Linked DNA regions of Orrella dioscoreae. The protein of the gene in region 2 interacts with the protein of the main gene of each other region in a pairwise test. Links are inferred from orthologs where the notes say so. Each region holds a gene or a part of one and is shown on either strand. Other genes may lie near its edges. The genes, in order: dnaE and dnaQ.

Region 1 (15,995 bases), 2.0 Mb from region 2 along the record:
GCATACAGCCCGTTGGCCGCCAGCAGGTCGGCGTGGCGCCCCTGCTCGACGATCCGGCCCGCGTCCAGCACGACGATGATGTCGGCTTTCTGCACGGTGGACAGGCGGTGCGCGATGACCAGGGTGGTGCGGCCCTGCATGAGACGCTCCAGCGAGATCTGCACCTGGCGCTCGGACTCGTTGTCCAGGGCCGAGGTCGCCTCGTCCAGGATCAGGACGGGGGCATTCTTGATGAGCGCGCGGGCGATGGCCAGGCGCTGGCGCTGGCCGCCGGACATGCGGGCGGCGTTCTCGCCCACCTGGGTATTCAGCCCGTCGGGCAGCGAATCGACGAAGTCCAGCAGGTTGGCGTCGGCCAGCGCCCGCCGAATCTCTTCCTCGCTGGCATCGTGCAAGGCGCCGTAGCCGACGTTGGCGCCGATGGTGTCATCGAAGAGCACCACGTCCTGGCTGACCAGCGACAGCTGGGCGCGCAGGTCGCGCAGCGCGAGCGCCTCGATGTCGTGGCCATCGATGAGGATCTGTCCGCCCGTGGGCGAGACGAAGCGCGGAATCATGTTGACGAGGGTGGTCTTGCCGCTGCCCGACCTGCCCACCAGGGCGACGGTCTGGCCGGGCTCCACCAGCAACTCGATGTCGCTGAGCGTGTCGCGCTGCGAATCCGGGAAGCGATGCGAGACGCCACGAAAGGCGATGCGCCCCTGCACGGGCCCCTGGAAATGCGCCGTGCCCTTGTCGGACTCCTGCTGCTCATCGATCAGCGAGAAGACGCTTTCCGCGGCCACCAGCATCTTCTGCATCTTGCCCGCGATATTGGTCAGGCGCTTGATGGGATCGAAGATCTGCGCCAGCGCGGCCATGAACGCCGCGAAGCCGCCCGCGGTGAGGGTGCCCGACGAGGCCTCGCCGAGCGCCACCGCGATCACGGCCGCCACCGAGATGGCGATGCAGATCTGGGTGAGCGGCGTCATGGCGGCATCGGCGGTGGCCGAGCGCATGGCGAAACGGCGCAGGCGACCACTGACATAGCCAAAACGCTTGCTTTCGTTTTCGTAGCCGTCGAAGAGCTTGATGACGCGCTGGCCGTCGATGCCTTCGCTGACCACGCGGGTCAGCTCGGCGTTCATGTTGACGGTGTCGCGGTTGATGCGGCGCAGGCGCTTGATGAAGGTGCGCGCCACCAGCACGGAAACCGGCAGCATGAAGATGACGATGAGCGTGAGCTTCCACGACATGTAGAGCAGCACGACGATGAGCGCGCACACGACCAGCGTTTCGCGCACCAGCACCGTGAGGACGTCCGTGGCATAGCCGGTGACGTTGCCGGCATCGATGGTGAAGCGGTTGAGCAGCCGGCCGGAGTCGCCGCGCTTGAACTCGGCGTCGGGCAGGCCCAGCAAGCGGTCGAACATGTCCTTGCGCATGCCGAGCAAGACGTTGTTCGCGACCCAGGCGAGCAGATAGTCGCTGAAGAAATTGCACACGCCGCGGATGAAGATGAGGCCCACGACCGCCAGGGGGATGGCCCAGACATAATGCGGCTTGGTGCCGGCGAAACCGTCGTCCAGCAGCGGCTTCATGATGACCGCCAGGGTGGGCTGCGTGGCCGCCGCGCCGGCCATCAGCAGGATGGCCAGCAGCAAACCCTTCCAATAGCCGCCGACCCGGGTATAGACCCGCCGCCACAGCTCTGACTTGACGGGTTGGGAGCCGGCCGCGGCATAACGTGGGGCTGACATGGGAAAGACACTCGCTTTTTCTGTGGAATCCTGCACGGATTGTACCCAGTGCGACGCCCTTGCCTGCCGGATCCGCGCCGGCAGGCGCGGCACGCTTGCGTTTATGATTGCCCCGTCGCACGCGGCTGCGGGCTGGCGCCTGCCGCCTGCCGCCCCCTCCGCCTGCGACATCGATCCCTATCGGGCGCATCCAGGACTTCCTGGTAGCGTCCGGCCTCCGCCGTCAGACACGCTCATCACTTTCATGGCCTTTCCGTCCCATCTATTGGTCCGCCTGCCCAACTGGGTGGGGGATGTCTGCATGAGCCTGCCCTCGCTGGCGCGCCTGCTCGAAACCGGGCTGCCCGTGCACGTCTGCGCCCGGCCGTGGGCGCGCGGCCTGTTGGCGGGTCTGCCGCTGGCGGGATTCATCCCCATGACGGGACGGCTGGGCGATGACCGCCGCGGCGTGCGCGAACATTTTTCCGGGCAAGGCGTCCGGACTACCGAGGTGGCGGGACTGCTCCTGCCGGACTCGCTGTCCAGCGCCGCCGTTTTCCGCCTGGCTGGCATACGCTGCGCCGGGTACCGGGATGACGGGCGATCCCTGCTGCTGCGCTGGCCCCAGGCCAAATCACGCGAGCGGCTGCACGCCGTGGAATCGTGGTACCGCCTGACCCGCCTGGCGCTGCAGGCCTGGCAGCTACCCGCCGGCCCGGCGCAGCCCGAACCTGGCCTGACGCTGCCCTTGACCCGGCAACACCAGGAAGAAGCCCATGCCGCCCTCGCGGCAGCCGGCCTGCACGGCAAGGACTTCGTCCTGATCGCCCCCACGGCTACCGGCCTGCACCGTGGCCGGGTGAAGGTGTGGCCAGGCTTCGCCCAGTTGGCGCAGGACCTGCAGGCCGCCGGCCGGACCGTCCTGATGTGCCCGCCCCCGGCCGAACTGGAGGAGGCGCAGCGCAACGCCCCGACGGCACAGGTGCTGCCGCCGTTGTCGCTGGGCGCTTTCGCCGCCCTCACCCAGGCCGCCAGCCTGGTGGTCTGCAACGACTCGGGCGTCTCGCACGTGGCCAGCGCCACGGGCGCGCGCCAGGTCACGCTCTTTGGCGTGACCGACCCGGCCCGTACCGGGCCCTGGTCGCAGACTGCGATCTGCCTGGGCGCCGATAACGCCTGGCCCAGCGCCGAGTCCGTGCTCGACCGTGTACAGTCTGAGCTCGTTTCCGTCATTCGTCCCTGACCTGAGTATCGATGCCCTCCGTCTCCAGCATGCTGACCTCCCTCATCGTCCCCATCAACCTGAGCGTGGCACTGCTGGTGCTGGCTGCCGTGCTCGCGCTGTTGCGCTGGCGGCGCCTGGCCGCGACGGTGCTGGTGCTGGCGCTGTCGTGGTCGCTGGCCTGGTCCCTGCCCGCGACCTCGCTGGCATTGGGCGGCGCGCTGGAGCGCACCTATGCCTTCCTGCCGCCCGGCCAGGTGCAGCAGGCGGACGCCATCGTGGTGCTGGGCGGCCATACGGCGGGCAATCGCGCGAACTGGTTCGAGCCCATCGACCCCGCCAAGCGGGTGACCCGCATCGGCCGGGCAGCCGAGCTGTACCACGCGGGCCGCGCACCGCGTATCGTGTTGTCGGGGGGCGCGCTGGAAGGCGACGTCAGCGAAGCCCAGGGCATGGCGCATTCGCTCAAGCAGATGGGCGTGCCGGATGCCGCGCTGGTGCTGGAAAACGCAAGCCGCAACACCTATGAGAACGCCGAGCGCACCGAAGAACACCTGCGTGGCCAGAACATCCGCACGGTGCTGGTGGTGACCTCCGCGCTGCACATGCCGCGCGCCATGGCGGCCTTCCGCAAGCAAGGCATCGCCGCCACCGCGGCGCCGGCCGCCCCCCAGATCGTCCGCCCCGAAGACCCGGCGTTCTCGCCGTGGTGGCCCGATGAGCGGACGATGGACGCCAGCCGCTCGATCATCAAGGAGTATGCGGGCCTGCTGGTGTATTGGCTGCGCGGGTGGGTCTGATGGGCATGGCCTGTCGGCCCGATTGCGGCGCCTGTTGCACGGCGCCGTCGATCACCAGCGCGATACCTGGCATGCCCCAGGGCAAGCCAGCGGGTGTGCCTTGCATCCAGCTGGCGGAGGATCACCGGTGCCGCATCTTCGGGCAACCAGAGCGGCCGGCTTTCTGTGGCGGCCTCCAGCCCTCCGAAGACATGTGCGGCGGCAGCCGGGAACACGCGATACGCTGGCTGAGCGAGCTGGAACGCGCGACGGCGCCGATATAGCCGGCGCCCGTCGCCTACCCTTTCCCGCGGGTTTCGTCCCAGAGCAGCAGTTTCGCATAGCGGAAGATGCTGCCCGACGCGGCGAACAGCGCCAGCACCAAGCCTTGGCGGCCATCCAGGAAGCCCCGCCGGAGGAAATAGATACGGATGAAGGTCCAGATGCCGTGGCCCAGCATGCCCAGCGGCGTGGTGCGCTTGCCCCGCGCGTGCATCTGCGCGGCGGCATCGGAGGAGTAGCGGTTGTTCTTGGCGATCAACGCTTCCAGGTCGGCGTAGGGGAAATGCAGCAGATGATGCCTGAGCTTGCCGACGCTGCCTTGCGGCACGACCTTTTCGTGCACGGCGGCCTCGGTGAAGCGGGCCGTTCCGCGCCTGAAGAGGCGCAGCACGTAATCCGGCCACCAGCCGCTGTGGCGGATGGGACGCCCGCACAGCTCGGACAGACGCGCCACGTCATAGGCGTCGTGCTGGGGGGAAGCGATGACCGCGAGAATTTCCTCTGCCAATTCGGGCGGGACCCGCTCGTCGGCGTCCAGCGAGAGCACCCAGTCACCTGTCGCCAGATCGAGCGCGCGGTTCTTCTGCGGGCCGAAACCCGGCCAATCCGGTGATTGCTCGACCCGGGCGCCCCAGGCCAGCGCGAGGTCACGGGTATCGTCCGTGCTGCCCGAGTCCAGCACCACCACCTCGTCGGCGAAGGCGACGCTCTCCAGGCATGCCTGGATGTGGGCCGACTCGTTCTTGGTGATGATGATGACCGAGACGCGAGGCATGGAAGCGCGATCCATCAGTAGTTGATCTCGACAGGATAAGGCTGGGTCCAGGCGTTGAGCTGGTCGATCAGCGTCTCGGACATCCGCACGCGCCACTCCTCGCCCAGGCGAAGCAGCCCGCATGCGTCATCCCGCGCGTAATAGATTTCCACCGGCGTTCCCGGGAAACCATTCTCGGGTTCGGCGCGGAAGGGGTTCAGCAGGCGGCGCAGCTCGGCGGCGTCGGCGTTGCCATTGAGCGTGATGCGCAGGGACCGCGCCCGCGCCTCGCGCGCCAGCTGCAGGTCGTGCAGCGTGTCGGCCACGATGCGCATGCCGCCGGAGTATTCATCATTGCTGATCTTGCCCTGCACGATCAGCAACTGGTCTTCACGCAGGCGGGTCTTGTTCTGCTCGAACAGCTCGTTGAAGACCGAGATCTCGACCTGGGAGGAGCCGTCGTCCAGCACCGCGAACAGCATCTTGCCGCGGCGGGTCATCATGGTGCGCACGCCGGCCAGCACGCCCGCCATCCATTGCAGCTCGCGTGCGGGTTCCAGGCGCGCGAGCGGCGTGGGCACGAAGCGGCGGACCTCGTCGCGCCAGGCGTCGAACAGGTGGCCGCTGAAGAAGAAGCCCAGCGCGGCCTTTTCCTCGGACAGCTGGGTGCGCAGGTCCCAGGGCTGGACCTTGGCCAGCTGCCCCGCCACCACGTCCGTGCCGTCGTCGCCGAAGTCACCGAAGAGCGAGACCTGGTTGGCGCTGCGCGCGGCCTGCTCGGCCGCTTCCATCGCCGTGGGCACCGAGGCCAGCAAGGCGGCCCGGTTGGCCAGGATGGTGTCGAAGGCACCGGCGCGGATCAGCGCCTCGATGGTGCGGCGGTTGACCGAATGACGGTCGATGCGCCGGCAGAAATCGAACAGGTCCTTGAACGGACCGCCCTCCTCCCGCGCGCGCAGGATGTCTTCCACCGCGGCCTGGCCCGTGCCCTTGACCGCGCCCAGGCCATAGCGCATGGTGCGCGGCGGCAGGCCCTGGGCGGTGTGCGCGTCCTCCACCGGTTCGAAGCGGTAGTTCGAATGGTTGACGTCGGGCGGCAGCACGGTGATGCCGTTGGCCAGCGCATCCTTCCAGAAGGTCTGGACCTTGTCGGTGTCGTCCATGTCGGAGGACAGCGTGGCGGCCAGGAACTCGGTCGGGTGGTAGGCCTTGAGCCAGGCGGTGTGATACGAGATGAGCGCGTAGGCGGCCGAGTGCGACTTGTTGAAGCCGTAGCCGGCGAACTTCTCCATCAGGTCGAAGAGCTGGACGGCCAGGTCGGGGTCATGGCCCTTGTCCTGCGCGCCCTTCTGGAACAGCTCGCGGTGCTTGGCCATTTCCTCGGGCTTTTTCTTGCCCATGGCGCGGCGCAGCAGGTCGGCGCCGCCCAGCGAGTAGCCGCCGAAGATCTGCGAGATCAGCATCACCTGTTCCTGGTAGACGATGACCCCGTAGGTGCTCTTCAACGTCCCTTCCAGGTCCGGGTGGAAGTAATCCACCGCGGCGCGGCCGTGCTTGCGGTTGACGAAGTCGTCCACCATGCCCGACTCCAGCGGACCCGGGCGGTAGAGCGCCAGCACGGCGATGACGTCTTCGAACGTGCTGGGCCGCAGCTTCTTCAGCAGTTCCTTCATGCCGCGCGATTCCAGCTGGAACACCGCGGTGGTGTTCGCGTCGCACAGCACCTTGTAGGCGGCCGGATCATCGAGCGCCAGCGCCATGACGTCGAAGTCGCGCTTGTCCGCATTGAAGCGGCGCACGAAACGCACGGCCCAATCCAGGATGGTCAGGTTGCGCAGGCCCAGGAAGTCGAACTTCACCAGGCCGGCAGCTTCGACGTCATCCTTGTCGTACTGCGAGACCGCGCTGTTTTCCTGGCCTTGCTGGCAATACAGCGGGCAGAAATCGGTGAGCTTGCCGGGCGCGATCAGCACGCCGCCCGCGTGCATGCCGATGTTGCGGGTCAAGCCCTCGAGCGGCTTGGCCAGGTCGACCAGCGCCCGCACCTCTTCCTCCTGCTCGTAGCGCTCCTTGAAGGCAGGCTCGTTGGCCAGCGTGCGCTCCAGGGTCCACGGATCGGCGGGATTGAAGGGGATCAGCTTCGAGAGCTGGTCGCACATGGTGTAGGGCATGTCCAGCACGCGGCCTGCGTCGCGGACCACGGCCTTGGCGCCCAGCGTACCGAAAGTGGCGATCTGGCTGACGGCCTCGCGCCCGTATTTCTGCTTGACGTAGTCGATGACGCGTTCGCGGTTGTCCTGGCAGAAGTCGATATCGAAGTCGGGCATGGACACCCGCTCCGGATTCAGGAAGCGCTCGAACAGCAAGTCATAGCGGATGGGATCGAGGTCGGTGATGCCCAAGGCGTAGGCCACCAGCGAGCCCGCGCCCGAGCCCCGGCCCGGCCCCACGGGCACGCCATTGTTCTTGCCCCAGTTGATGAAGTCGGCCACGATCAGGAAGTAGCCCGGGAAGCCCATCTGGATGATGGTCTTGCACTCCCAGTCCAGCCGCGCCAGGTATTCCGGTCGCTTGGCGTCGCGCTCGGCCGCTTCCGCGAACAGCTGCGCCAGGCGCACTTCCAGGCCCTCGCGCGACAGCTGCACCAGGTAATCGTCCAGCGTCACGCCTTCCGGCGTGGGGAAATTGGGCAACTGGGGCTTGCCCAGCACCAGCGTCAGGTTGCAGCGCTTGGCGATCTCGACGCTGTTGGCCAGCGCCGACGGCACGTCGGCGAACCGGCGGGCCATTTCCGCCGAGTCCAGCAGGTACTGGTCTTCGGTGTGGCGGCGCGCGCGGCGCGGGTTGCTGAGGATTTCGCCTTCCGCGATACAGACGCGCGCCTCGTGGGCGCGGAACTCTTCGCGGGACAGGAACTGCACAGGGTGCGTGGCGACCACCGGCAGGCCGCACTCGCCCGCCAGCCGCATGGCGGCCTGGACATAGGCTTCGTCGCCGTCGTGGCCCGAACGCTGCAGCTCGATGTAGAAACTGCCGGGGAAGGTTTGCGCCCACTGGCGCGCCAGGACCTGCGCGGTGGCCATGTTGCCGGCTTCCAGCGCCTGGCCGATGTCGCCCGCCCGGCCGCCGGACAGCATGATGAGGCCGGCCTGGCCTTGCAGCCATTCGCGGCGCAGCTCGGCCCGGCCGCGATGCTGGTTGGTCAGCCAGGCCTGGGTCAGCAGGGCGCACAGGTTAAGATAGCCCTCGCGGCTGGCGACCAGCAACAGGATGCGGAAAGGCTTGTCCCGGTCATCCTCGTTGGTCAGCCACAGGTCGCAGCCCGCGATCGGCTTGATGCCTGCCCCGCGGGCCGCCTTGTAGAACTTGATCAATCCGAACAGGTTGGCGAGGTCGGTCAGCGCCACGGCCGGCTGCCCAAGGCGGGCGGCCTGCTTGACCAGATCGGAAATACGGACGATGCCGTCCACCACCGAAAACTCGGAATGGACGCGCAGATGGACGAAGGAAGGGGGCGTTGCGGATTCTGACATGGACGGAATTGTACCCACGCGCCCAGGCCCCCAAGCGCCGGCACGGTGCCACTAGGACGTTACGGAAGGTTTTCACGATATGAAATGGCTGATTCCCGGAATCTGGCTGGCCGCCATCCTGTATGGCCACCTGCGTGGGCGCGTGCGCCTGCCCTTCGTGCGGCAGTTGCTGGATCATTCGGCGTTGCTGGCGCCCATCAATGCCTTGATGGTGCTCAATTCCAAGGTGCCGACCACGCCCTACGTGGCGCCGGCCGACATGCCCGACCTGAAGGTGCTGGACGACAACTGGGAAATGATCCGGGAGGAAGCCCTGGCCATGGCCGAGGCGCAGCACATCAAGGCGGCGGAGAAGCACGACGACATCGGCTTCAACTCCTTCTTCAAGTACGGCTGGAAGCGCTTCTACCTGAAGTGGTATGACGCTCGCCACCCTTCCGCGGAAGCCCTGTGCCCGCGCACCGTGGCGCTACTGCGCCAATTGCCCTCCGTCAAGGCGGCGATGTTTGCCCAGCTGCCGCCCGGCGGCAAGCTCAATGCGCACCGCGACCCCTATGCCGGATCGCTGCGTTACCACCTGGGCCTGGTCACGCCCAACGACGACCGCTGCTACATCGAGGTCGACGGCGAGCGCTACAGCTGGCGCGACGGCGACAGCGTGGTGTTCGACGAAACCTACATCCACTCGGCGCTGAACGGCACCGAGCAGAACCGCATCATCCTCTTCTGCGACATCGAGCGTCCCGTGCGCTGGGGCTGGGTCGGCGCGCTGAACCGCTGGTTCGGCAAGGCGGTGATGTCGGCGGCCAGCTCGCCCAACGAAAGCGGCGACAAGACGGGCGCCATCAACCGCCTGACGCACCTGCACTACCGCATCGACCAGAAGCGCCGTACGTTCAAGAAGTGGAACAAGACGGTCTACAAGGCCACCAAGTGGGGCCTAATCGCGCTGGTGGTGATCGGCTTCATCGCGCTGTAGGCCCACAGGCAAGAAAACGCCCCCGCCGGCAGGCTGCCGCGGGGGCGTTTTTCATTGCGGGACGCGGGCACGCGGTGGCCCGGCCCTGCAAGGCCCGCTGCCGCTCAGGCCGCTGCAGCCTTTTCCTTGCGCGCCGCGCTGACCGACCAGGCGAAGACGCCCAAGCCCGCCACCGCCAGCAGGGCGCCCACCCAGCCGGTGGACGGATAGCCCATTCCAGCGGCGATGGACAGGCCGCCCAGCCAGGCCCCCAGCGCGTTGGCCATGTTGAAGGCGGAATGATTGAGCGCGGCGGCCAGGGTCTGCGCATCGCCCGCGACGTCCATCAGGCGGATCTGCAGCGTCGGGCCCATGGCCACGATGGTGCCCACCAGGAAGACGTTGATGGCGGCCAGCCAGGGATGGTGCGCCGTGAACACGAAGGCGCCCAGCACCACGAACGCCCAGACCAGCAGGCCGCCGATGGTGGGGATCAAGGCCTTGTCGGCCAGGCGGGACCCCGCCAGGTTGCCGACGATCATCCCACAGCCGAAGAGCGCCAGCACCGCGGGCACCAGCGAGGCATTCATGCCCGCGACCTCGATGAGCGTGGGCTTGATGTAGCTGAAGACCGAGAACAGGCCGCCCAGGCCGATGGCGCCGATGCCCAGGGTCAGCCAGACCTGCTTGCGGCGCAGCGCGCCCAGCTCGCGCATGGGGCTGGCGCGATGGTCCGCGGGCTGGTCGGGCACTTCGCGCTGGACCATCACGGCTGCCAGCACGCTGATGACGCCCACCAGCGCGAAGGCCGCGCGCCAGCCGAAGACTTCACCCAGCCAGGTGGCGATGGGCACCCCCACCAGCGTCGCCGTCGTCAGCCCGAGCATGACCCAGCCGACCGCCTGGGCGCGCCGCCAGGGTTCGACCAGCGACGCCGCCACCAGCGCGGCGACGCCGAAATAGGTGCCGTGCGGCAGGCCGGCGACGAAACGCAGCAGGTTCAGCGTCAGGTAGCTGGGCGCCATCGCGCTGGCGAAATTGCCCAGCGCGTAGAAGATCATGAGCGCCACCAGCAGGCGGCGGCGCGGCCAGCCCGCCGCCAGCACCGCCAGCAGCGGCGCGCCGATCACCACGCCCAGGGCATAGGCGCTGATGACGTGGCCGGCTTGGGGGATCGTGATGCCGATGTCCTGCGCGACTTCGGGCAACAGCCCCATGATGACGAACTCACCCGTGCCGATGCCGAAACCGCCGATGGCCATGGCGACCACGGCGCGTCCGACGCTGCCGCCTTTGGGTGGGCGGGCGGGTTCCTGTGCGACGCCGTCACCGGCGTCGTTGTCCTTGATACTGAAATCCATGTGTCCTCGAGTGTTGCTGGCCGTCCCGGCACGCTGCCCGGGAAACAGCCTGCCTTGCGGGGCGGCGGACACGGCAAAAGCGCTCCCCTGCCCCGCGCGGGACGTGCGAAGCTGGTATTGTGCAGTGCAGCAGTTGAAATTGCGATGAATGTCCTGTCGCCATCAGGGGCTTCGCGCCCGAGCCGGCGCCATCGCGTGGCGACGCTCGGGCGCGGGCGGCAGCGCCCGTCAGCGCTGCATGGCTTCCCAACTCTTCTGCAGGCGCTTGACCGACACGGGCATGGGCGTGCGCAACTCCTGGGCGAAAAGCGCGACGCGCAGCTCCTCCAGCAGCCAGCGGAACTCGTCCAGGCCGGCGTCGGGCGCGCCCTTGCGTGCTGCACGGGCGCGTTGGTAGAGCGTCAGCAGCGGCGCCATCTCCTGCATGATGCGGGCATCGCGGGCGGGATCGGCGCGCAGCTTGTCGATGCGGGCGCTGACCGCCTTCAGGTAACGCGGGAAATGCGCCAGCTGCGCCTGCGGCGTGTCGCGGATGAACCAGCGCGTGACCAGCGCCCCCAGTTGCTGCTGGATGTCGGCATGCGCCGCGGCATGCCCCTTGGCCTGCGGCAGTTTGCGCTGCGCCGCCGCCCATTCGGTGAGCACCGTCGCGGCCAGCCGCGCGGCTTCCTGCGCCAGCAGCCCCAGCCGGCCCTTGCCTTCGGCGCGCCGCGCCGCGAAGGCCTCGGCGTCCACCGGCCAGGGTTCGGCCAGGCAGGCCTGGCCGATGGCGCTGTCGACGATCTGGTCGCGCAGTTCTTCCAGGGTGCCCAGCGGCATGAAGAGCATGCTGGTCTTGGTCAGGTCGTGCAGGTTCTTTTCCAGGAACTTGACCTGCTCGCGCAGGCCCAGCTTGAAAAGCCGCAAGAGGCCCGCGCGATGGTGCCGCCGCGCCTCCTCGGGATCGTCATAGACGTCCAGGTCGCAATGCGTGCCCCGATCGACCAGCGCCGGATACCCCACGAAGGATTGCCCCTTGCGCTGGATTTCCAGCAGCTCGGGCAAGGCGCCGAAGGTCCAGTCGCTCAGGTTCTCGTGCGACAGCGCCTGGGCCACGCCCGCATCGCGCGCGGCCATCTGCTGGAAGGTGACCTGGGCCTGGCGGCCCAGCCCCGCTTTCAGCTGCGCCAGGTTCCGGCCCGCCTCCAGCATGCGGCCATGCTCGTCGATGACCTTGAAGTTCATGAACAGGTGGGCGGGCAGCGTCTCGAGCTTGAAGTCCGCCAGTTGCGGCCGGATCTGCACCTGCTCCCACATGTCGGCGATGATGCCCTCGACCAGGCCCATCTGCGGGTCGTCCAGGCGCTCGAACCAGCGGTCGTAGAAACCCGAGGCGTAGTCCGGCAAGGGCACGCAGTGGCGACGCAGCTTCTGCGGCAGGGACTTCAGCAGCAACTGCACCTTTTCCTTCAGCATGCCGGGCACCAGCCACTCGCAGCGCTGCGCGTCGATCTGGTTGAGCGCGAAGAGCGGCACGGACAAGGTCACGCCGTCGCGCGGCGAGCCGGGCTCGAAGTGATAGTCGAGCGCCATCGCGACGCCCTGCCATTCCACCTTCTTCGGGAAGACCTCGGTGGTGACGCCCGCCGCCTCGTGGCGCATCAGCGCATCGCGCGTGAGCAACAGGGCTTGCGCGCCCGCCTTGTCGAGCTTGGCGTACCAGGCTTCCAGCGTGGCGGTCTGGCTGATGTCCTCAGGCAGCAGCTTGTCGTAGAAGGCGAAGATCAGCGTGTCGTCGACCAGGATATCGGGACGGCGCGTCTGGTGCTCCAGCTTCTCGATCTGCGCGATCAGCTTGCGGTTCTGCGCCACGAAGGGCAGGCGCGTGTCGATGTCGCCCGGCACCAGCGCCTGGCGGATGAAAAGCTCGCGGGCGTGCCCGGGATTCACGCGGCCATAGTGGATGCGCCGGCCGCTGTAGACCGGCAGGCCATACAAGGTGCCGCGCTCGTTGGCCACCACCTGCCCGGCCTTGCGCTCCCAGCGCGGGTCGGCATGGGCGCGGCGGATCAGGTGCGAAGCCACGCGCTCGAGCCACACGGGCTCGATGCGCGCCACGCAGCGCGCGTACAGCCGCGAGGTTTCCATGAGTTCGCCGGCCACCACCCAGCGCCCGGCCTTGCGGGCCAGCCTCGAGCCGGGGTGGATGTGGAAACGCAGTTCGCGGGCGCCCTGGAAGTGGCCCGCCTCCTCGCTCTTCACGCCGATATTGCCCAGCAGCCCGGTCAGCAGGGCCAGGTGCACCTGCTCGTAGGTGGCCGGGCTCTGGTTGACGCGCCAGCCCTGCTCGCCGACGACCGCGGCCAGCTGCGTGTGGACGTCGTGCCATTCGCGCAGGCGGATGGGCGAGAGGAAATGCTGGCGCAGGAGCGCGACCAGCTTGCGCTGCGAGCCCTTGTGCGCCACCTGTTCGCCATACCATTGCCAGAGCTTCACGAAGGACAGGAACTCGGATTTCTCGTCGGCGAAGCGTGCGTGGGCCGCCTCGGCTGCTTCGCGCTGCTCCAGCGGGCGGTCGCGCGGATCCTGCACCGACAGCGCCGCGGCGATGACCAGCATCTCGGCCAGGCAGTCGTGCTGGCGCGCCGCCAGGATCATGCGGCCGATGCGCGGATCCACCGGCAGGCGCGCCAGTTCGCGGCCCACCTCGGTCAGCACGTTGGCCTCGTCGATGGCGCCGAGTTCCTGCAGCAGGTGGTAGCCATCGGCCACGGCACGTCCGGGCGGCGCCTCGACGAAGGGGAACTGCTCGATATCGTCCAGGCGCAGGGCCTTCATCCGCAGGATGACGGCGGCCAGCGAGGAACGCAGCACTTCCGGATCGGTGAAGGGCGCGCGTGCCGCGAAATCGGCCTCGTCATAGAGCCGCAGGCAGATGCCCGGCCCCACCCGGCCGCAACGGCCGGCGCGCTGGTTGGCGGATGCCCGGCTGATGGACTCGATGCGCAGCTGCTCGACCTTGTTGCGCCAGGAATAGCGCTTGATGCGGGCCAGGCCGCTGTCGATGACGTAGCGGATGCCGGGCACGGTCAGCGAGGTCTCCGCCACGTTGGTGGCCAGCACGATGCGGCGGCCATTGCCCGTGGGGCGGAAGATCTGCTCCTGCTCGGCCTGCGACAGCCGCGCGAACAGGGGCAGCACCTGGGTGCCCGGCGGATGGTGCTTGCGCAGGGCCTCGGCGGCCTCGCGGATCTCGCGTTCGCCGGGCAGGAAGACCAGCACATCGCCAGGACCGCTGCGGGCGCATTCGTCCACGCCGTCCACGATGGCATCGATGAGATCACGTTCCTCGTCGCCCGAGAGCCGCTCGCCTTCGCCGCCGCGCTTGGCGGGCTTGCCGTCTTCCTCTTCCTCGCGCACCGGGCGATAGCGGATTTCCACCGGGTACAGCCGGCCCGAGACCTCGATGACGGGCGCGGGCCGGCCGCGCTTGTCGGCGAAGTGCGTGGCGAAGCGTTCGGCGTCGATGGTGGCCGAGGTGATGATCACCTTCAGGTCGGGCCGCCGCGGCAGGAGCTGCTTCAGGTAACCCAGCAGGAAATCGATGTTGAGGCTGCGTTCGTGGGCCTCGTCGATGATGATCGTGTCGTAGCGGCGCAACAGCGGGTCGCGCTGCGACTCCGACAGCAGGATGCCGTCGGTCATGAGCTTGATGGCCGCATTGGGCCCGGTGCGGTCGTTGAAACGCACCTGGTAGCCCACCCACTCCCCCAGCGGCGTGCCCAGCTCGTCGGCGATGCGCTTGGCCACCGAGGTGGCGGCCAGGCGGCGCGGCTGGGTGTGGCCGATCATGCGGCGCAGGCCGCGCCCCAGTTCCAGGCAGATCTTGGGAAGCTGGGTGGTCTTGCCCGAGCCGGTTTCCCCGCTCACGATCGTGACCTGGTGGGCGGCGATGGCGCGCGCGATCTCGTCGCGCCGCGCGCTGACGGGCAGGTCTTCGGGGTACTGGATGGGCGGGGCGACGCGCGGCGGCGCGTCGGTCTCGGGCGCCTGCCTGGCAGGCCCCCGTCGCGCCGCGCTTGCGGCCGTGCCGGGATTGTCGGACATGGGTTGAATCGCTACTTGAAGCCCATCATTATAATTTCCGCCACGCGCCAGGCGTTTTGCCCGGCCGTGGACCGGCAGGGGGACCCATCCCCGCTCCGTTTTCCGATTCTTTTCGCTGGATACCCCCTCACCGCCATGCATGACCTGGAACCCGACACCGTCTCCGCCCTGGAAGCCCCCGAATTCGCCGCCGCGCAGTTCGTGCGATGGTTCCGAGAGGTGGCGCCCTATGTGCACGCGTTCCGGGGCAAGACCTTCGTCATCGGCTTCGGCGGTGAACTGGTGCAGGCCGGCGCGCTGAACGTGCTGATCCAGGACCTGTCGCTGCTGTCGGCCCTGGGCATCAAGCTGGTGCTGGTGCACGGCTCGCGCCCGCAGGTCAACGAACAGCTGCGGCTGAAGGGGCTGGACCAGCAGTTCGGTCGCGGCATGTCGCCCACCGACGCCGCCGCCCTGGAATGCGCCAAGGAAGCCGCCGGCGAGATCCGCCTGGACATCGAGGCCGCCTTCAGCCAGGGGCTGCCCAACACGCCCATGTCGCACGCCCACATCCGCGTGCTGTCGGGCAACTTCATCACCGCCCGCCCTGCCGGCGTGATCGACGGCGTGGACTATCGCCACACCGGCCACGTCCGCAAGGTGGACGCGGACGCCCTGCGTTTCGCCATGGAGCGCGGCGCCGTGGTCCTGCTGTCGCCGCTGGGCTTCTCGCCGACGGGCGACGCCTTCAACCTGGCCATGGAAGAGCTGGCCACGAGCGTGGCCGTGGCCCTGCGCGCCGAGAAGCTGATCTTCCTGACCGACACGCGTGGCGTGCTGGATGCCGACGGCAACGTCGACACCGAGCTGGCCCGCGACGACGCCGACTCGCTGCTGGCCGAAGGCGCGCTGGACGAGGACACCGCCTTCTTCCTGCGCTACGCCTCGCGCGCGGTCAAGCGCGGCGTGGCGCGTGCGCACCTGGTGCCCTATGCCCTGGACGGCAGCGTGATGCTGGAAGTGTTCACCCACGACGGCGTGGGCACCATGGTGGTCGAGGACACGCTGGACGACCTGCGCGCCGCCACCGTCGACGACGTGGGCGCCATCCTGCAGCTCATCGAGCCGCTGGAAGCCGACGGCACGCTGGTGGCCCGTGGCCGCAGCGTCATCGAACGCGACGTGGAGAACTTCACGGTACTGGAGCACGACGGCGTGATCTACGGCTGCGCCGCGCTGCATGCCTATCCGGGCGAGCAGATGGCGGAAATGGCCTGCCTCATCGTGCATCCCGAGTGGCAAGGCGCGGGCGAAGGCGAGATC
Region 2 (14,673 bases):
AACAGCCCCCTGATCGGCATCGCGGCCCTGTGCTTCGCCGCCGCGGGCTTCATCTCGGTGCAGCCGGTGTTCTGGACCTTCCCGTCGAGCACCTTGTCAGGAAGCGCCGCCGCGGGCGGCATTGCACTCATCAACTCGATGGGCGCGGTGGGCGGCTTCACCGCACCCATCGTCAAGAACTGGATCGAGGGCGCCCTCCAATCCCCGGCGGCAGGCCTGTACCTGCTTGCCACCACCACCCTGCTGGCCGCCATTCTGGTGCTGGGCGTGCGCGCGCGCGCCAACAGCGCCCTGCAGCCGGCCAATTGATTCCACCGAGCACGCAAGGAGCCTAGACCGCATGCGCAGCATCCCCACCATCAAGCAGGTCCGCGCCTATACCCTCAAGGGTGGCGGCGCCGACTACCACGACCAATCCGATGGCCACTGGATCGACGACCACGTCGCCACGCCGATGAGCAAGTACCCGGACTATCGCCAGAGCCGGCGCAGCTTCGGCATCAACGTGCTGGGCACGCTGGTGGTCGAGATCGAGGCCTCCGACGGCTCGGTGGGGTTCGCGGTGACCACGGGTGGCGAACCGGCAGCCTACATCGTCGAGAAGCACCTGGCGCGCTTCCTGGAGGGCGCCAAGGTCACGGACATCGAACGCATCTGGGACCAGATGTATTTCTCGACGCTGTACTACGGCCGCAAGGGCCTGGTCATCAACACGATATCCGGCGTCGACCTGGCGCTGTGGGACCTGCTTGGCAAGGTGCGCCAGGAGCCGGTGCACCAGTTGCTGGGCGGCGCGGTGCGCGACGAGCTGCAGTTCTACGCCACGGGCGCGCGCCCCGACCTGGCGCAGAAGCTGGGATTCATCGGCGGCAAGCTGCCGCTGCATCACGGCCCCGCCGAAGGCGAGGAAGGCCTGCGCAAGAACCTGGAGGAACTGGCCACCATGCGCGAGCGCGTGGGACCGGACTTCTGGCTGATGTGGGACTGCTGGATGAGCCTGGACCTGAACTACGCCACGCGCCTGGCCCAGGGGGCACGCGAATACGGCCTGAAGTGGATCGAGGAAGCGCTGCCGCCGGACGATTACTGGGGTTATGCCGACCTGCGCCGCAACGTGCCCGCCGGCATGATGGTGACCACCGGCGAGCACGAGGCCACGCGCTGGGGCTTCCGCATGCTGCTGGAGATGGGCTGCTGCGACATCATCCAGCCCGATGTGGGCTGGTGTGGCGGCGTGACGGAACTCATCAAGATCTCGGCCCTGGCCGACGCGCACCAGACCCTGGTGATTCCGCATGGTTCCAGCGTCTACAGCTATCACTTCGTCGCCACGCGCCAGAACAGCCCCTTCGCCGAGTTCCTGATGATGGCCCCCAAGGCCGACGAGGTCGTGCCGATGTTCCACCCGCAACTGCTGGGCGAGCCCGTGCCGGTCAAGGGCCGCATGCGCCTGTCCGAACTGGACAAGCCCGGCTTCGGCGTCGAACTGAATCCCGCGTGCGAACTGCATCGCCCCTACACCCACTGAGCGGGAGAACGTCTTGCATCTTCCCCACAACGCATTCAAGGCCGCGCTGAAGCAGGCGCAGCCCCGCTACGGCATCTGGGCAGGCATGTGCACGCCCTATACCGCCGAGATCCTGGCGGGTCTTGGCTATGACTGGGTCCTGCTCGATGGCGAGCACGCGCCCAACACCGTGCCGACGCTGCTCGGCCAGTTGCAGGCCATGGCGGCTTACGGCAGCCAGCCTGTGGTGCGGCCGGTCACGGGCGATCCCGTGCTCATCAAGCAATTGCTGGACGTGGGCGCCCAGACACTGATGGTGCCGATGGTGGAGACCGCCGAACAGGCGGCCGCGCTGGTGCAGGCCATGCGCTACCCGCCTCACGGCATCCGCGGCGTGGGTGGCGGCCTGACGCGCGCCACGCGCTGGGACGCCGTGCCGGACTACATCCGCAACGCGCACCAGGAACTGTGCCTGATCGTGCAGATCGAATCGCGCCTGGGCGTGCAGAACGCGGCGGCCATCGCGGCGGTCGAGGGCGTGGACGCTGTCTTCATCGGGCCCGCGGACCTGTCCACCGGCCTGGGCCACGCCGGCGACGCCAGCCAGCCCGAGGTCCAGGACGCCATCCGCCAGGCCATCGACGCCACCCGTGCGCAAGGCAAGGCCTGCGGCATCCTTGCGCCGCGCGAGGAAGACGCGCGCCGCTACCTGGATTGGGGCTGCCAGTTCGTGGCGGTGGGCATCGACATCAGCCTGCTGCGCCAGGCCGCCCAGGCCAACCTCGCGCGCTACCGCGACGATGCCGGCGCCAGCAAGGCGCCGGGCGGCGTGTACTGAACATCGCATCCCTGCCATCATGTTCCCCCGACCGTAGCTCGGCCTGAGACCCCAAACAGGAGACAGACCCGCATGAGCAAGACCCTTCCCGTCCTGCGCAACTACATCAACGGCGCCTTCCAGGACAGCAGCACGCTGCACGATGTCAGCAACCCCGCCACCGGCGACGTGCTGGCACGCTCGCCCCAGTCCGACCAGGCCGACGTCGACGCGGCCATTGCCGCCGCACGCGGCGCCCAGAAGGCCTGGTCGCGCCTGCCGGCAATCCAGCGCGCCGGCTACCTGCGCGGCGTCGCCGCCAAGCTGCGCGAGCATGCCGCCCGCATCGCTCGCACCATCACGCAGGAACAGGGCAAGATCCTGGGCCTGGCGGAAGTCGAAGTGAACTTCACGGCGGATTACCTGGACTACATGGCCGAGTGGGCGCGACGCATCGAAGGCGAGGTCATCACCAGCGACCGCGCCAATGAAATGATCCTGCTGCTGCGCAAGCCCATGGGCGTGGTGGCGGGCATCCTGCCGTGGAACTTCCCCTTCTTCCTGATCGCGCGCAAGATGGCGCCGGCGCTGCTCACCGGCAACACCATCGTCATCAAGCCCAGCGAGGAAACGCCCATCAATTGCCATGCGTTCACCGAGCTGCTGGACCAGGTGGGCCTGCCCAAGGGCGTCTTCAACGTGGTCTACGGCCAGGGCGCCACGGGCGGCGCGCTGTCGGCGCATGCCGGCGTCGACATGATCAGCTTCACCGGCAGCGTCGCCACCGGCGAGCGCATCGCGGCAGCCGCCGCGCCGCACATCACCAAGCTCAATCTTGAGCTGGGCGGCAAGGCGCCGGCCATCGTGCTGGCCGACGCCGACCTGGACCTGGCCGTGAAGGCCATCCGCGACTCGCGCATCATCAACACCGGCCAGGTGTGCAATTGCGCGGAACGCGTGTACGTCGAGCGCGGCGTGGCCGAGGCATTCACCGCCCGCATCGCCCAGGCCATGGCCGCCACGCGCTACGGCGACCCGCTGGCGCAGGCCGACGTGGAAATGGGGCCGCTGGTCAACCGCAAGGGCCTGGATGGCGTGGCAGCCAAGGTGCGGCAGGCGGTGGCCGATGGCGCGCAGGTCGTCACGGGCGGCGGGGTTGCCGACCTGGGCCAGGGCTTCCACTTCCAGCCTACCGTGCTGGCGAACTGCCGCGCCGACATGGAGATCATGCGCAAGGAGATATTCGGCCCTGTGCTGCCGATCCAGATCGTCGACGACCTGGACGAGGCCATCGCGCTGGCCAACGACTGCGAGTACGGCCTGACGTCGTCGATCTATACCCGCGACCTGTCCAAGGCCATGCACGCCATCCGCGAGATCGACTTCGGCGAGACCTACGTCAACCGCGAAAACTTCGAAGCCATGCAGGGCTTCCACGCGGGGGTGCGAAAGTCCGGCGTGGGTGGGGCTGACGGCAAGCACGGGCTGTATGAGTACACGCACAGCCACGTGGTGTACGTGCAGAGCTGATACCCGGGTCTTTTCCCCGGGGCCCCCAGCCGGTGCGCGCGCTCGCGCACCGGCTGGGGGCCTTGGCGTTCCTGGGTTTACTATGGCCCCCGGCACGCCTCATTTCGCAACCCTCTTCAGACAAGGAACGTATCGATGCATTTGTTGAACCGCTGTGGTGTCACGCTGGGCCTGGTCGCGCTGGTTTCGGGTTGCTCGCTGATGGGTGGCGGCGAAGGGGAACGCAGCAACGACTGCCGCTGGAACCGCAGCAGCTGCATGTACGAAGGGTCGTATGAGAAGGGCGAACGGGAATACGCCGAAGAGGAAGCCCGGCGCCTGAACCAGGCCGAGCAGGGGCGGCTGCGGCGCAGCCGCTAGGCCAATCGGCGGGCGTCAGCGCTCCCTCCTGGTCAGCCCCTGCGACATTCTCGCTTGAACGTCTGGAAGGTCATGGCGCGCCGATGTACGTCTCAACATAACGCTCCTGCGCGTACGCCGTCTGCACGGGGATAGTGGGATAGATGGGTTGTGCATCCGCTCCGCTCGTATGCAGGCACAGCCGGGGTTCTCCATCCTGGAAATCCAGCGCAACATAGGGTTTGAAAAGCGCTGTCGGCTTGATGTGGGCCTCAAGTGATGAGGAATTCCCAGGATTGAAGCGTTAGCGGGATAACGATCAGGATCCCGGCGTGTCGGTCCGTCAGAAACGCCAACGAAGATTGAGCGCAGCGGTCTGGTCCCGGCTGCTGCCACCGAACTGCCCGCCATACGACATGCCCAACGACGCGCCACGCGCTATCTCCGCGTCGACGCCCACCGTCACCAATGCCGCATCACGCGCGATCGGCGCGCCGGTGACGGTGAAGGACTCGCCCGCGTCGAAGGCCAACCGGCTTTCAGGCCGGATGCCACCCAATGCGTGGCGCCAGCCCAGTCCCGCACTCAAGGTGGTTGCCATGCTTCCCAAGTCGACGTTCTGCCGCGCGCGCAGGCCCAGCGTGACTTTGCTGGAATCGTTGCGCATCGCCTCGCCCGACAGTGCCGCATTGCCACCCGATTCCGAAAAGCCACGCGTGCGATGCTGGGCCCAACCCAGTCCGGCGTAGGGTTCCAGCGCAAGATCGCTCGTCACGGCAACGGCGTAACCCACCTCACCGAACAACTGCGTGGTGCTGGCGCGGTAATCGGCCTTGAGTTGCTGGTTCAGGCCGCCGGCACCGATACGGCGCTCGGCATCAATGTCGTGCCAGGTATATGAGGCTCCCGCCATCAGGTTGAACGTGCTGGCGCCTAGCGGGAACGCCTTGCCGCCGTAGACAATGGCGCTATAACTCGACACATCGGCGCGGCTTGCAAGGCCGCCAACGGTCAGCGTCGAGTCCGTGTAGCCCAACGCCCCGCCCAACCGCCAGCCCGCGCCCATCGCATGATCAGCACCCACGAAGAGACCGCCGGTGCGCTGGCGCATGGCCTGGGTATTACCGGTGGCGCCTGTGCGCTGCCAGTTGCCCACGACCTGGGCCCAGGCCGGCCGGGCCAGCGACGACGGCAAGCTGGAGGACGATGACGCTGCGTCGCTCAGGCCCACCGCCGCGGTCGGCGCGCCCGGTGCCATACCGGCGCTGAGGTTGCCGCGAAGATGGTTGAGAGGCACCGTGCTCACCACATGGGTCAGGTTGGCCAGGCCGGAGGCCACGCTCGCATGAGCCTCGCCCGACAGTGCGGAGAAAAAACCCTGTGGGGCACCTTCCGGCAAAGTGATGGCCGCGTCGTAGACGGCGTGGCCCGCGCCCAGTATCTCGGTCGCGTCGGCGACAGCACGCGCGTTGCCTCCGCTTACCCGATCGGCAAAGCGCACGATATGGCCACCCGGCTCGGTAGGACCTCCCGGCTCGGTGTCGCCGCCCGGCTCGGGGCCACCCGGCTCAGGACCACCCGGCGTGACCGTACGATGCAGCTTGACCATCAACTCCCGGTCATCGTCCGAATAGACGAGCTCGAACGACAGGTAGGCAAAATTGCTCGACGCATGGCGAAAACGCGTGCCATCGAAAGTCTGGTCGGCACGCAGCACAATCTGGCTGTAACCGGCCCCATACGCACCCGGCGCCGCTTCAAGAAAGAAATCGGCACCGGATACATCGGCTCGGCCCGTCACATCCAGCCGGTCGAGCGCGGCGGGCGTAGCGCGCACACTGAATGTGTTGTCGGTACCCATATCCAGGTCGCCATCCATCGTGGCGCTCGCCGTGCCGCCGCCGTCTATGCGCAGCCGGTTGCCACTGCCGCTATAGCGCACGTTGCCGACGGTGCTGGAATGCGCCATCAAGGTCAGCGTATTGCCCGTGCCTGCGATCATGATGGCATCTTGGTGATTGCCGAAAGCGTCGCGGCCCGCTTCCATCCGGCCATCCTGCACGATTTCCGAATCGTGGCCATCGAGTTGCACAGCCCGGCCCCCAGCGCCGCTGACAATGCCTGCCCCAGCATTGCCGCCATAGACCTCCCCCCGATTGACGAAGCGCTGCTGCGTGCCGGACATGAGCAGCCCGGCCCCGCCATCGCCACCGTCACCGGCAAAAGCGACGGATGCGTCGTAGCGCTCCCCCACAGCACCGCCACCGCCACCTGCGCCCCCCCAGAGCGAGCCCGTATTCACGAAGCTGGCCAACCCGTTAACCCACCTCACGGCGGCGCCCCCCTCGCCTCCCTTGACGCGCCAGGTATCCGACAGACCGGCCTCGTCCTGAACAACGCTGCCACCGCCTCCACCACCGCCACCTACAAGTACGGCGGCATTGGAAGACGTGCGGCCTTCGCCGCCCGCGCCAGTAAGTACCAAAGCATTGCCGCCGGTGCCCCCCCTGGCAGTGCCCTGATTGCCACTGCCAGTCAGGACCACGGTTCCACCGCCGCCACCGCCGCCGCCACTTTCGTAACTCGCAGCGATCGTCGTGTACGGTCCAAGCCGATAAAGCAGACCTGCCCCCCCATCACCGTTTTGCAAGCTTCCCGAGGCCCCCGCTTGTCCCCCACCACCGTGCCCTCCGGTCGCGCCCCAGCCGGTACCGGCCTGGCCGGCGTTACCTCCACCAGCGAATCCTGCGGGCAATGAAGCATTCGCGCCGCCTTGCGCAGCGTACATGGGGTCACCATTTCCGCCAGTGCCAGCGGCATGGCTTGGTAGCGGCATGGACACACCATAGACGGCGACAAGATTGAGACAGATCGCGGTATAGCGTAGCGTCATCATCAAACGAGGCAGGAAAAGGGGAGAACCGATCTTAGCCCAGTCGAATTTGCCCTGAAACGCCGGATTACAGTAGCTTCCCGCCGAGTGTTCTGGCCACTGCTCAAACCCGCCCAGGATTGCATCGCGGCCATGCGCTGAGTGGCCCGAGAAGCCTTTATGCGGAGTACCCGCAACGGTCCATGCCGCGATCCTGCTACAGGCGGGCGAGCTTTACGAGAATCGGGAAAGGCACAACACCGAGGAGGCGTGCTACCAGAATCGGACCTATGAGCGGCTGCCGAACCCATGAAGGGTCATGTCCGTGAAGTACCAAAGCGACAAAATCAGCTTTTGAGTACTTTTTGACCACCCAAAGAAAAAGGGCTTCCCGCTGACGCGTAAGCCCTTGCTTCTCTGGAATTTCTTTGGTGGGCGGTACTGGGTTCGAACCAGTGACCCCTGCCGTGTGAAGGCAGTGCTCTACCACTGAGCTAACCGCCCAAAGAAGCGGAACTATAGCACGTCGATTTTTACCATGCAAGCGTCCACGCGCCGATCAGGCGGCTGTGCCTTCCGCCGGGGCGGCAGGCGTGTCCAGCTTGCGCCACAGGCACGGCCCGCCGCTGGCCTTGTCCAGCGCTTCCAGGTATTCGCCGTGCGCGGCCATTTCCGTTTCCGATGCCCGCAACACCGTCAGCACGGACGCATCGAAGCCCCCCACCACCAGGCCGTCGCCGGTGCCGCGCGCGGGTTCAGGCGCATCGATCAGCAGGCCATCCTGGCCGCGCGTCATGGCCAGCCACACTTCTGCCAGCAGTTGCGAGTCCAGCAAGGCGCCGTGCAGCGTGCGGTGCGCGTTGGAAATGCCATAGCGCTCGCACAGCGAGTCCAGCGAGTTGCGCTTGCCCGGGTGCATCTCGCGCGCCACCATCAGGCTGTCGGTGATGGCGGTGCACAACTGCGCCAGCGGCGGACGCCCCACGCGGGCCAGTTCGGCGTCCAGGAAGCGCGTGTCGAACGACGCGTTGTGGATGATGAGCTCGCCGCCGGCGATGTAGTCCACGAAGTCCTGCGCGACGTCCTCGAAGCGCGGCTTGTCGGACAGGAACTCGGTGGTCAGGCCGTGGACGGCCAGTGCGCCCGGGTCGCTGTCGCGGTCCGGGTTCAGGTAGACGTGGAAATGGCGGCCGGTGACGTTGCGGTTCTCCAGCTCCACCGCGCCGATTTCAATGACGCGGTGGCCTTGGGAGGGCTCCAGGCCCGTGGTTTCGGTATCGAGAATGATCCAGCGCATAGTGCCTTGATGTGTTGCGGCTATTTCGTGGGGTGGGCGTGGGGCAGGCCGGCGGCCGGGGCATGGCCCGGCTCGGCATCGGCGTGTTTCCGCGCGTGGGCGATCAGGGTGTAGACCACCGGCACCACGAACAAGGTAAGCAGTGTACCCAGAGACAGCCCGCCCACCAGCACCCAGCCGATCTGGCGACGTGATTCGGCACCCGCGCCCGAGGCCAGCGCCAGCGGCACCGCGCCCAGCACCATGGCGCCCGTGGTCATCAGGATGGGACGCAGGCGCAGCACGCTGGCCTCGACCACGGCCTCGACCAGTTCCTTGCCTTCCTCGCGCAGCTGGTTGGCGAATTCCACGATGAGGATCCCGTGCTTGGTAATGAGGCCGACCAGCGTGATGAGGCCGATCTGGCTATAGATGGACAGCGTGCCCCCCGTCAGCCACAAGGCCAGCATGGCGCCTGTCATGGCCAGCGGCACCGACAGCATGATGGTGAAGGGATGCCGCCAGCTCTCGAACTGGGCGGCCAGCACCAGGTAGATGAAGGCCAGCGCCATGCCGAAGACCAGCATGATGCTGCCCGACGAGTCGCGGAATTCACGCGACTGGCCGTCCAGGTCGGTGCGCACGGCCTGGGGCAGCACCTGGCCTGCCACGGTTTCCATGTGCGCCAGCACCTCGCCCAGCGCGTAGCCCGGCGCCACCGAGGCCTCGACCTTGACCGCCCGCAGGCGGTTGAAGTGGTTCAGCGACTGCGGCGACACGCTTTCGCGGATCCGCACCACGTTGTCCAGCCGCACCATGCTGCCGTCGCGGGCCTGCACATAGATGTCGGCGATGTCGTTGGGCGTGCTGCGGTCGCGCGGCGTCACCTGCACGATCACGTCGTATTGCTCGCCCTCGTCCTTGTAGCGGGTGACCTGGCGCCCGCCCAGCATGGTTTCCAGCGTGCGGCCCACGGTGTCCACGTCCACGCCGACGTCGGACAGCTTTTCGCGGTCCACCTCCACGCGCAGCTCGGGCGTGTTCAGGCGCAGGTCCGAATCCAGGTTTTCCAGGCCGGGATACTTCTCCAGCTCGGCGATGTAGGCGTCGACGATCTTGGCCAGGTCCGGATAGGACGCCTGGCTCATGATCATGAACTCCACCGGCTTGGAGGTGGCGCGCTGGCCGAAGGACGGCGGGTTGCTGGGGAAGGCGCGGATGCCCGGCAGCTTGCTGAACGCGGGCTGCAGCGACTGCGCGATTTCCTGCTGCGTGCGCGTGCGTTCTTCCCAGGGCTTCAGGCGCAGGATGGCGCGGCTGTCGGTCACGGTGGGGAAACCCGCCGTGATCTGGCTGCCTTGCATCTCGGGGATCTGCGCGTACAGGCGCTCGATCTCCATCACGTTCTTCAACGTGTAGTCCAGCGTCGCCCCTTCCGGCGCGGTGACGATGCCGAAGATGACGCCGCGGTCCTCGATGGGCGCCAGCTCGGACTTCACCACCGAGAACAGCGCCGCGCCGCCGCCGGCCACCAGCAGGCCCGCCAGCAGGATGACGGCACGGTGCGCCAGGGCCGCCGACAAGGCACGGCGATAGATCCGGTTCAGCCCTTCCAGCCAGGATTCGATCGTGTTGTAGACGCGGCCATGGCTGGGCTGGTGGCGCAGCAGCATGGCGCACATCATGGGCGTGAGCGTAAGCGCCACGAAGCCCGACACCAGCACCGCGCCCGCCAGCGCCAGCGCGAACTCGATGAAGAGCCGCCCCGTCCGGCCCGTGGCGAAGGCCAGCGGCGCGTACACCGCCACCAGTGTCAGCGTCATGGCCACCACGGCGAAACCGATTTCCTTCGTGCCCTGGATGGCCGCATGCACCCTGGGCACGCCGTTCTCGATGTGCCGGTAGACGTTCTCCAGCACCACGATGGCGTCGTCCACCACCAGCCCGATGGCCAGCACCATCGCCAGCAAGGTAAGCGTGTTGATGGAAAAACCGAACAGGTACATGAGCGAGCACGCCCCGATCAGCGACACCGGAATCGTCACGATGGGAATCAGGCTGGCCCGCACGTTGCGCAGGAAGAAGAAGATGACCAGCACCACCAGCACGACGGCCTCGGCGATGGTGGTGTAGACCGACTGGATGGAGCGCTCGATGAAGACGGAGGTGTCGTAGGAGATCGACAGCCGCATGCCGCGCGGCAGGTTTTCATTCAGGACGTCCACCTCGGCGCGCACCGCTCGCGACAGGTCCAGCGGATTGGCCGTGGACTGCCGCGTCACGCCGATGTTCAGGCCCAGCTGGCCGTTGAAGCGCGAGGTGACGCGTTCGCTGGCCGGGCCGATCTCCACCCGCGCAAGATCGCGCAGCCGCACCGGATAGCCGCTGACGTTGGCGATGATGACGTTCTCGAACTGCGGCACCGTCTGCAAGTCGGTGGACGCCACCACCGAGAATTCGCGCGCATCGCTTTCGATGCGGCCCGCCGGGATCTCGACGTTCTGCCCGCGCAGCGCGGTTTCCACGTCCTGCACGGTCAGGGTGTAGCCGGCCAGCTTCTCGCGGTCGACGTACACCCGCATGGCCGGCAGCCGTTCGCCGAAGACACGCACCTCGGCCGCGCCGGGCAGCACCGAGAACCGCGTCTTCACATAGCGGTGCAGATAATCCGAGACCTCGATGATGCTGTTCTGCCCCGCCTCCACCGCCACGTAGATGATGGGCTGGGAATCGGCCTCGACCTTGGAGATGATGGGCTCGTCGATTTCGTCGGGCAGGAAGCGGCGCGCACGCGAGACCTTGTCCCGCACCTCGGCCGCCGCCGCGTCGGGGTCGCGGCTGAGATGGAACTTGACGTTGATCTGGCTGCGTTCGGCGCGGCTGCGCGAGGTCATGACGTCCACGCCCTCGATCCCGGCCAGCTGGTCTTCCAGCGGCTTGGTCACGCGCGACTCGATCACCTCGGGCGACGCGCCCGTATAGGTCGTGTCGACCGACACCACCGGCTCGTCGATGCGGGGATATTCCCGCACCGTCAGGCGCGAATAGGAGATGAGACCGATCAGGACGATGACCAGCGACAGCACCGTCGCGAAGACCGGCCGGCGGACACAGACTTCGGAGATTTTCACGGACGCCCCCGAGTCAGGATGTGGCGGGTTCGGGCACCAGCGCGTCGGACGCCGGCGACGGATCCGGCACGGTGGACGCCGGCGTGTCGGGCGCGGTCGCGTCAGGCTGCGCGGCCGGCGTCTCGGTCACCGGTGCGCCATCGGTGATGCGCTGCAGGCCTGCCACCACCACGCGCTCGCCCGCGGCCAGGCCAGACAGGATCTCGACCCGGCCTTCGCGCCGCTCGCCGATGCCCACCGGCACCCGCTGGGCGTGCCCGCTGGCGACCCGGTAGACGAACTGCTGCGCGCCCGACGGCGACAGCGCGCTTTCCGGCACCACGAGCGCCTGGGTGTTCTCGACCATGAGCTGCACGCGGGCGAACATGCCCGGGCGCAAGGCGCCTGACGGGTTCGGCACCTGGGCGCGCAACAGCACCGAACGGCCGCCCGCGTCGACCAGCGGACTGACGGCGATGACCTCGCCCGGGCTGGACTGCCCCGGCAGCGCGTCGAAATGCAAGGAGAGCGACTGGCCGACCCGCACCCGGCCCAGGTACAGCTCGGGCACGCGGAAATCGACCTTCAGTGGATCGATGGTTTCCAGGGGCGCCAGGTCACGCCCGACGTCCACGTAATCGCCCACCGACACGCCGCGCAGGCCGACCACGCCGTCGAACGGCGCCCGGATCGCCATCTTGTCGAGGCGTGCCTGGGCCAGGGCCACGGCGGCCTGCTGGACCTTGAGGTTGCTGCCGGCCTCGTCGCGTGCCTGCTGGCTGATGAAACCTTCGGCCTGCAGGCTGGACGCGCGCTTGTTCTGGCTTTGCGCCAGCGACAGGTTGGCGCGCGCCTGGTCCAGCTCGGCCCGCGCCACGGCGTCGTCCAGTTGCACCAGCAACTGGCCGCGCTTGACGGGCTGGCCTTCCTGGAAAGGCAGCCTGGCGATGCGGCCGGCCACCTCGGGCCGCAGCATGACCGACTCGTCCGAACGCAGGCTGCCCACGGCAGCAAGACTGCGCGCGAAATCCACCGACTGGACGGCGGCCGTACGCACGGGCACCAGTTTCTGGGCGGCGGGCGCCGCCGGCAGGGTGGGCGCGGCGACAGGCGGCTGCGCGCGCGGCGACCAGCGGCCGATGACCACGCCCGCGGCCAGCGCCACGGCGACTGCCGCCACGAGAGGCAAAGCTTTCTTCATGCTGCGCACTGAGGGGGGTGCGGCGCGGAGCCAGGCATTGAGGCCGCGCCGTCATGTTCTAAGGGAGAGGGGGGGTGGAGCCTGTCCCACTGTATCACCTTGAAATGACCCCTCGCACCCTGCGGCCAACCCTGTAGGAGCGCTGGCCGACGCCCCTGCAACCGACTGAAATGGCTATCGGCCAGCGCGCTGGGCCAGGATCACGCCCTGGTTGGCCAACTGATCCGCGCGCTCGTTGCCCGGATCGCCCGCATGCCCCTTCACCCACTGCCAGCTGACGGTATGGGTGGACACCAGGGCGTCCATGGCCTGCCAGAGGTCGGCGTTCTTCACCGGTTTCTTGTCGGCGGTGCGCCAATCGCGGCGCTTCCAGTTGGCCAGCCACTCGGTCATGCCCTTCTGGACGTACTGCGAATCGGTGTGGATGATGACGCGGCTGGGGCGCTTCAGCGCCCGCAGAGCCTCGATGACGGCCATCATTTCCATGCGGTTGTTGGTCGTGCCCAGTTCGCCGCCGCACATTTCCTTCTGGTGCGCGCCCTGGCGCAGCAGCGCCCCCCATCCGCCCGGACCGGGATTGCCCTTGCAGGCGCCATCGGTCCAGATCTCGACGGTGTCTTCACTCATTCCTTGATTCCTGTTGCTGTGTGGCCAACCGCCTCGGCCTGGGCGCGGTGCGCGCCGCCCGAGCCTTGCGGCACCGGCACGGCCACGCGGCGGGCGCGGCGGCGTTTCTTCCACGGGGCGCCGATGATACGCGCCCCGGCCACCCGTTTGACGGCCGACACCACATAGGTGGCCCCGCAGACAGGCCACCAGCGGTCGCCGGCCTTTTCCATGAAGGCCCAGCGGCGCAGCCAGACGTCCGTCATGCAGGCCGGGGCATAGCAGCCGAAACGGCCGCGGTCGACCTCGAAGGACAGCAGCTTGAACCAGTCTTTCAGCCGGGCCAGCGACACCTGCGCGGACGGCGGATGCGGCAGCCAGGGCGGCATGCCGGGCAGGTTGGCACGCAAGCCCCACAGGCTCCAGGGATTGAAACCCGACACCACCACCCGGCCCTCGGGCACCAGCACCCGCTCGACCTCGCGCAGCACGCGATGCGGCTCGTCGGTGCTTTCGAAGGCGTGCGGCAGCACCAGCAGGTCGATGCTGTCGCTTTCGAACGGGAGGGCTTCCGGGCGCGCCACGACCTGGGCCTGCCATTGGCTGGCCAGTTCGGCCTTGGCCAGGCTGTCGCCCACGAATACCTTGAACGGCATGCGGTTCGCCTGCAGCAGGTCCAGGCTCGGCAGGCCGACCTGCAAGGCATTGAAGCCAAAGACATCAGCCACGATGGCGTCGAACTGGGCCTGCTCCCAGGCCCGGACGTAGCGGCCAGGCGGGGTGTCGAACCAGTCCCCCAGTTCTACAATGCTCGTTTCCTCAGCCACGCGATCAGGTGTCCTTATGAATGCACACGCCAGCCGCCTGCGGCCCCTGCCGGCATTGAGCGATAACTATATCTGGCTGGCCAGCCAGGACGGCCAGGCCGTGGTGGTGGACCCGGGCGTTGCCGAACCCGTGGCGGCCGTGCTGCAGGCGGAAGGCCTGCGCTTGCGCGCCATTCTACTCACCCACCACCACCATGATCACGTCGGCGGGGTGGAGGAACTGGTCCGCCTGACGGGCGCGCCGGTCTACGGACCCGCAAGGGAACGCCTGCCGCGCTGCGACGAGGCGCTCGCCGAAGGCGACACCGTGTGGATCCCCGAAATGGGCATCGACCTGACGGTCCTGGACGTGCCGGGCCACACCGCCGGGCACATCGCCTATGCCGGCCAGGCGGTCGGACAGGCCGTGGTTTTCTGTGGCGACACCCTTTTTGCCGGCGGCTGTGGCCGGCTGTTCGAAGGGACGCCCGCCCAAATGTTTGATTCCTTAGGGAAATTCCTGAAATTGCCCGAAGAAACGCTCATTTGCTGCGCGCACGAGTACACTCTTGCAAACCTGCGCTGGGCGCTCGCCGTGGATCCGGACAA

What was found.
Region 1: the proteins of dnaQ (region 2) and dnaE interact in binary tests that used the Escherichia coli proteins (3 or more experiments, as listed by UniProt). The link is inferred for Orrella dioscoreae from one-to-one orthologs.

The regions. Positions count from the first base shown.
Region 1 is NZ_LT907988.1:1,762,388-1,778,382, reverse strand. The notes cover bases 4,591-8,680. They hold dnaE (DNA polymerase III subunit alpha), read right to left. Parts: upstream 8,289-8,680; coding sequence 4,791-8,288; downstream 4,591-4,790. Other genes in these bases: lpxO (lipid A hydroxylase LpxO), read left to right, coding at 8,368-8,680; ODI_RS08255 (glycosyltransferase family 2 protein), read right to left, coding at 4,591-4,776. In the rest of the region: lipid A export permease/ATP-binding protein MsbA, read right to left, coding at 1-1,739; ODI_RS08270 (glycosyltransferase family 9 protein), read left to right, coding at 1,984-2,961; ODI_RS08265 (YdcF family protein), read left to right, coding at 2,973-3,740; ODI_RS08260 (YkgJ family cysteine cluster protein), read left to right, coding at 3,746-4,003; more of ODI_RS08255, read right to left, coding at 4,018-4,590; more of lpxO, read left to right, coding at 8,681-9,267; ODI_RS08240 (MFS transporter), read right to left, coding at 9,372-10,508; ATP-dependent RNA helicase HrpA, read right to left, coding at 10,836-14,693; argA (amino-acid N-acetyltransferase), read left to right, coding at 14,829-15,995. UniProt on the Escherichia coli protein: DNA polymerase III is a complex, multichain enzyme responsible for most of the replicative synthesis in bacteria. This DNA polymerase also exhibits 3' to 5' exonuclease activity. The alpha chain is the DNA polymerase catalytic subunit.
Region 2 is NZ_LT907988.1:3,744,167-3,758,839, forward strand. The notes cover bases 6,494-9,261. They hold dnaQ (DNA polymerase III subunit epsilon), read right to left. Parts: upstream 8,363-9,261; coding sequence 7,625-8,362; downstream 6,494-7,624. Other genes in these bases: ODI_RS17375 (autotransporter family protein), read right to left, coding at 6,494-7,089; ODI_RS17390 (efflux RND transporter permease subunit), read right to left, coding at 8,383-9,261. Outside these bases: ODI_RS17350 (MFS transporter), read left to right, coding at 1-309; rhmD (L-rhamnonate dehydratase), read left to right, coding at 341-1,528; ODI_RS17360 (aldolase/citrate lyase family protein), read left to right, coding at 1,542-2,345; aldA (aldehyde dehydrogenase), read left to right, coding at 2,418-3,854; ODI_RS17370 (hypothetical protein), read left to right, coding at 3,990-4,214; more of ODI_RS17375, read right to left, coding at 4,537-6,493; more of ODI_RS17390, read right to left, coding at 9,262-11,472; ODI_RS17395 (efflux RND transporter periplasmic adaptor subunit), read right to left, coding at 11,486-12,652; rnhA (ribonuclease HI), read right to left, coding at 12,827-13,279; ODI_RS17405 (class I SAM-dependent methyltransferase), read right to left, coding at 13,276-14,085; gloB (hydroxyacylglutathione hydrolase), read left to right, coding at 14,102-14,673. UniProt on the Escherichia coli protein: DNA polymerase III is a complex, multichain enzyme responsible for most of the replicative synthesis in bacteria. The epsilon subunit contain the editing function and is a proofreading 3'-5' exonuclease.